Linked DNA regions of Vallitalea guaymasensis. The main gene of each other region encodes a partner of the protein of the gene in region 2 in a complex. Links are inferred from orthologs where the notes say so. Each region holds a gene or a part of one and is shown on either strand. Other genes may lie near its edges.

Evidence for each region.
Region 1: the proteins of trxA (region 2) and HYG85_RS03185 are in contact, whole or in part, in an NMR structure (PDB 2IPA), measured with the Bacillus subtilis proteins. The link is inferred for Vallitalea guaymasensis from one-to-one orthologs.

What each region holds. Positions count from the first base shown.
Region 1 is NZ_CP058561.1:702,753-706,088, forward strand. What follows is about bases 8-2,992. They hold HYG85_RS03185 (arsenate reductase ArsC), read right to left. Parts: upstream 1,712-2,992; coding sequence 1,304-1,711; downstream 8-1,303. Other genes in these bases: HYG85_RS03175 (methyl-accepting chemotaxis protein), read right to left, coding at 8-538; HYG85_RS03180 (helix-turn-helix domain-containing protein), read left to right, coding at 899-1,240; HYG85_RS03190 (GntR family transcriptional regulator), read left to right, coding at 1,891-2,274; HYG85_RS03195 (ATP-binding cassette domain-containing protein), read left to right, coding at 2,258-2,992. Also shown: more of HYG85_RS03175, read right to left, coding at 1-7; more of HYG85_RS03195, read left to right, coding at 2,993-3,103; HYG85_RS03200 (hypothetical protein), read left to right, coding at 3,096-3,336. UniProt on the Bacillus subtilis protein: Catalyzes the reduction of arsenate [As(V)] to arsenite [As(III)]. In vitro, can dephosphorylate para-nitrophenyl phosphate (pNPP).
Region 2 is NZ_CP058561.1:2,355,846-2,358,930, reverse strand. Bases 197-2,930 are described here. They hold trxA (thioredoxin), read left to right. Parts: upstream 197-1,271; coding sequence 1,272-1,589; downstream 1,590-2,930. Other genes in these bases: HYG85_RS10390 (hypothetical protein), read left to right, coding at 1,925-2,930; HYG85_RS10400 (DUF3298 and DUF4163 domain-containing protein), read left to right, coding at 197-903. In the rest of the region: HYG85_RS10405 (RNA polymerase sigma factor), read left to right, coding at 1-25; more of HYG85_RS10400, read left to right, coding at 37-196; more of HYG85_RS10390, read left to right, coding at 2,931-3,085. UniProt on the Bacillus subtilis protein: Participates in various redox reactions through the reversible oxidation of its active center dithiol to a disulfide and catalyzes dithiol-disulfide exchange reactions.

The DNA.
Region 1 (3,336 bases), 1.7 Mb from region 2 along the record:
TGTCTTTTATGGAATCACTAAGATATTGCGGTCTGACAAACCCGACAACAACTCCATCAATCCCATTATTTTTAATAGGAGAAGCTACAAAAAATTCAATGCCTCCCATTATATCGCTGAATATTAAATCACTAAAATATGTATTGCCTCTCATAGCTTCTTTAAAATATGTTCTATCGCTGACATTTGCAGTTTTACCATTAGTAAAATGTGCCATACCATTCTTATCTACAATAAACATTCCTGAAAACATTTTATTTTTATCAACTTCAGCAAGAATAGCTTTTTTCTGTTCATTCCAATCCCAAGATTTCATCACATTTCTATTGGCTACTCCATTCATAGTTGCTTTTGCTATGCTGATTTCAGATTCAATATAGTTGCTATACCCTTTAGCTAACTCTATTAATTCATTATCCACTGTTTTGTGAAGTGCATTTATTGATGACACACATGCCATAATACCAACACCACCACTTATTACTATTATAATTATAGTAAAATAAGCCATTAATTTGAATTTTATACTCTTAAACAATTTCGTTCCTCCTCTGTTGTATATTAAAAAGTTATTAAACCTTTCTATATAGTAGAATGTAATATTACTTATTGCATTTACTTTATATTCCATTGATTATATTTTAAAATTACAATATATTAATATAATAATTGCATGATAAATAAATCAATATATCACTTTATATTCATATCATGAGTAATTCCTTTTAGATATAAATAAAACAGCAACTATATGGATTAATATATAAACTATTTAGAGCAATTAACTTATTATACCATAAAAAAAGCAAACTATAAAGAGTAATTACTCTTAATAGTTGCTTATTAAAAATTGAAATTTATCATATCCTATAACTATGGAAGGAGGTGCATTTTATTAATGCAGAATAAAATCATAGATTTAAACCTTTTAGGTAAAAATATTAAACAATATAGACTAAAAAAAGAGTTGACACAAGAAAAACTAGCTGGATTGACAGGTCTTTCTATACAGTATATAGGAAATATTGAAAGAGGTAATACAACCGCTTCTTTGGAAACAATTATGAAAATCTGCTTAGTTCTAGAAATAACACCAAATCAATTATTAATTACATCATCTAGCCCTACTTCAAATGCATTAACAGAACAAATATTAGATTCTTTATCAGATAAATCCCCTAAATTTCTTCACCACATTATTGGATATATTGAATTTCTCCAACAGAGTAAATCTTTTTAATATTATTTCATCCCCTAAATAAGTCATATAAATCCATATTTAGGGGATGAAAATAAACACTACCTATAAAGATAATTTTCCATCAGCAACACGTTTTTTTAAATCTTCTACTTTTAATTTTATCATATCTCTTGTTTTTCTAAAGTCCTCTATTTCTCCACCTGAAGGGTCAGTAAGTCCCCAATCTTCAGTATGCTTATTAGGTAAATAAGGACATGTGACATTACACCCCATTTTAATTAGTATATCTATCTCACTCGGAATATCAGATAGTAGTTTGGGTTTATGAGAACTCATATCTACTCCAACTTCCTCCATTACTTGTACAGCTTTAGGTTTTACCTCTGGATACTCTTCTGTTCCCGCTGAGTAAACATCAAATACATCATTGGCTAATGTTTTAGCCCACCCTTCTGCCATCTGGCTTCTACATGAATTATGAACACAGACAAATGCAACTTTATATTTCATTTCAACAACCTCCATATCACCATATTTATATATTCATATAATATCATAATTTTATTATAGATGTATATTTTATAACTATTTTTTAACATCATTTCTATAAAATACATTGACATAAGATAATACAAATGATATTATATGGTTAATTAGTTAACTAACTAACCATATAAATAAAGCAGGTGATGACCATTAATATTAATCCAAATAGCAGTGTACCTATCTTTGCTCAAATAGCGACTATGTTAGAAGACTACATTTTAGATGGAACTTACCAGGTTGATACAGCTATTATATCAACCACACAATTATCCAAATTACTGAAAATCAATCCAGCTACAGCCATAAAAGGTGTCAACATTCTAACGGAACAAGGTATTATCTATAAACGTAGAGGTATGGGGATGTACGTCACTAAGGAGGCAAAAGATATAATTATGGAAAAGAGAAGAGCTTCATTACAAACAAATACTATAAAAAAACTTATTCAGGAATGCAAAAAGTTAAATATCAATAAAGAGGATGTCATAAAAATGATTGAGGAGGATTGGAATGATTCAGTTAAATAACTTAACTAAAAAATATGGTAAAGCAAATGCACTTAGTAATATAAATATAGAAATCAATGAAAATAAGATCTATTGTTTATTAGGAGAAAATGGGGCTGGCAAAACTACTTTTCTAAGAACCATATCAGGTTTAACCCAAGCCACAAAAGGTGAAGTATTAGTTAACGGCTTGAAAGTTAATAAACTATCTATGCCTGAGATTGTTTGTTTCGTAGAAGAACGAGAGAATCATATCAATCTAAAGATAAAAGATCTAATAAGTTTAGCAGCTGATTTTCAAGATGGCTTTGACACTGAATTTGCCGATGATATGATAAAAAAATTCAACCTCAATCCAGATAAAAAGTTTAAAAAGCTATCCTTCGGTATGAAAACCATGGTAAATACCATTATTGGTCTTGCTAGTACTAATAAGATTGTGCTATTTGATGAACCTGTATTAGGTTTTGATGTTATTATGAGAAACAAATTCTACTCACTATTAGAAGAAAGTATAGCTAGACATCCAAAAATAATAATAGTATCTACTCATCTAATTGATGAAATAGCCAAGATTGCAGAAGAAATAATTATCATACATAAAGGTGAGTTATTATTAAGGTCAAATATCATTGATTTACAAGATAAATGTTACAGTGTAACTGGAATCGCTTCAGATGTTGACAAAGCTGTAATGGGTAAAAATATTATTAATGTACATGATATAGGAAAATTCAAAACTGTAAATGTATACGATACACGAATAGAAGAAAATGATAGAATCCAAATCAGCAATGAGGGCTTACAAGATTTTTTTGCTAACCTTATAGGGGGTGAAATCAATGAATAAAGCAATAAAAGTGGCTAAATTCAATTTTAAATATGGTTGCAAACAAACATTTATAATCACATTTATTGTAGTACTTCTAACAATAGTTAATCTTATAATAGAATTTTTAATAGGTAGTCAAGTTCAAGGTAGTCTTTCCATAGGAAATCTATTTACACTAATTAATATACTTGCTCCCATATTTATTGTTTTAAAGTACTATAAAAAACTAATAAACATTGGAGCTAAAAAAC
Region 2 (3,085 bases):
ACTCAAGGTAATATTAGATAAGTGAGGTGCCATTTAATGGAGGATAAATTAAATAATATCAAACGAGAGTATAAGAATATAATTATTCCAAAGGAGTTAGATCAAATGGTTGATAAAACAATCCAAAAAGCTGATAAAGATGTAAGAAATCCAAAAATAAGATTCGGTAGAGGGTTAAAAGTGGCAGTTGCCGCTCTTGCAGTATGTAGTATGTTTGTACTTGCAATTAATACAAATGAATCTTTGGCTAAGTCAATAGCCAATGTACCTGTTTTAGGTAAAGTTGCGGAGGTATTGACTTTTGTAGACTATGAACGTGAGACTGATACCATAACAGAAAATGTGACAATACCAGAAGTGGATGGTCTTAATGACAAAGATATACAAGATAAGATTAATAAAGAAATACAAGCTAAGATGGATGAGCAAATCAAGGAAGCTGAAATAAGAGCAGAAGAATATAAAGAAGCATATTTTGCAACAGGCGGTACAGAAGAAAATTATAATCCAATTGAATTCAAACTTGATTATGAGAAAAAATACTCTGATGATTCCATTTTATCATTTATAATTTATCATCATGAAACTTTAGCTCCAGCTTATGCTGAAACATATTACTATAACATTGACTTGAATACCAATGAAGAACTTACATTAGAAGATGTTCTAGGTGAGGATTACATTAATAGAGCAAATGAAAGTGTTAGAAAACAAATTGAAGAATTGAAAGCTAATCCTAGTGAAGACCGTCATTATGGTTTCTTTGAGGGAGAAGCAGGATTTACAAGTATTAGTGAAGATCAAGGTTTCTATATCAACAGTGATAAAAAAGTAGTTGTTGTATTTAATAAATATGAGATTGCAGATGGTGCAACTGGTCCACTAGAATTTGTAATAGAATAATTAATCAAATAAACTATATATAAATTAGATGATTTCTGTATAATGCAGAAGTCATCTTTTTTATAATAACCAAATTATTGAAATTAATGGTATAAAGTGGTATATTTAAATTGATATATACACATTATATATTATAGCTGAATAAATATTATAAAGAGTATTCTATATTTAACTTAGATATAGTATTATGTTAAATAATATTGGAGTCTTTGCATATGATAGAACAAGGGATACTGTTATTTGATTCAGGGATAATAAATAATAAAATAATATCAAAAACTTTAAAAATGTATTGACATATATCACTATATTAGAATATAATGATATTATAATTAATACAAATATAATTTAATAAGGAGGTTTTAATTATGGCACTAGCATTTACAGATCTTAATTTTGAAGCAGAGGTTCTTAACTCAGATATACCAGTATTAGTTGACTTTTACGCAGATTGGTGTGGACCATGTAAGATGATGGCACCTGTTATAGATGAATTGGCAAAAAAATATGAAGGAAAAGCTAAAATAGGAAAATTGAATGTTGATCAAAACGGTGAAACAGCTCAAAAATATAGAGTAATGAGTATTCCTACAATGTTATTAATCAAAAATGGTCAAGTTGTAGACACTGTAGTGGGAGCAGTTCCAAAACAACAATTGGAATCAAAAATTGAATCAGCTATGTAGAGTAAGATAAGGAAGTCTATTTATCATATAAAGGTAAATAGGCTTTATTTTTTTATCAAAAATTAATAATTGTAATTTTAATGGTGTAAAATATACAAGCCAAAATAGTACAAGTAATAACAAGATAGACTAATTCAAAATACAATAAAAAAATGTATAATGATACAAGAGTGTTTATATATATTTTTATCTACTTAAGTCTTACTTAATATTTTTCTACTTATATCTATATCTAATCATTTAATATTACCCAATGAATAACTAAAATCAATGGAGGTGGTTACCACAATTAGAGGTGAGGCACAAATCTATATATATGTATAAGGAGGAGAAAAATGTTTTTAAAAAGATATTTCAAGACTTTTTCAATATTGTTATGCATTACTTTAATCTTGGCAGTTACAATTATACCTACAAGCGCAGCAGGGACAGGGGTTCCTGTAAAACCGTCATTAAGCCATAATCAATGGTCAGGAGATATTGATGGTGATTATGATTTGACTTGGAACATATGGTATGGAAACAATGGGACAAGTTGGAAGCTATTCGAGAAGATCGGGGCAGGCAATTATCAAGAAATACATAGTGGTACTTTAATTGATGATACACCTAATCCTCAAAGTGAGACCTTTCAAGTAAAAGGAAGAACAATTGAAGGGACATATAAATATTATATTGAGCTGACTAATTCATATGGAACTACAGCTAGTGACGAGATTTCTGTTGTAGTGGGGAATGCAACTGGCAACATAATAATAAACGGTATAGATACCCAAAAAGTGGTCTATCAGTTTACTCAGGCTCAAGGAATGAATGATTATACTCTAAGTTTTAATGGAGTCGCTAATCCTGTTTTTACTGTTATTACGAATAATAGTTCAGTAGTTGATTGTTCAATAGTAAATAATAATACTCTTAAGATTAATGGTAAAAAAGCTGGACGAGCTTCTATTAAACTAAAAGAAAGCACTACAGGGGAAGAGAGATATGTTGGAATAAGAATCAAAAATGCTGATGGAAGTATTCCAGGTATGCCTAATTATCTTTCTATAGGCTCTGTAAGTGAAGATAAACAGGGAGATCTTGATTTCTGGAGGGATTTCCACACTGATGACAAGAATAAGAGGATGGACATAAGATATATCTATATTAATGGCGGTCCAATAAATGGATGGCGTACTTGGACTAATGTTGATGGTGGACGAGCTAAGAACTTTATTATTGAAAGCAGAAAATTAGGTATAATCCCATTCTTCGTATACTATAACATTCCTGACAGTGGAGAAAGCTATAGTCTGGATTTAGCTCATATTCAAGATTCAACATATATGGATGCCTATTATAAGGATTTAAAATTCTTTTTAGACATATGTAAGGAGTATGCAGAAGATGATACAGTAGGTATAGTGTTTGAACCAGATTTTCTTGGTTATATGATGCAGCAATCAGGTAAACAGCCAAATGAGATAACAGCGTTAGTAAGTGCAGCATATAGC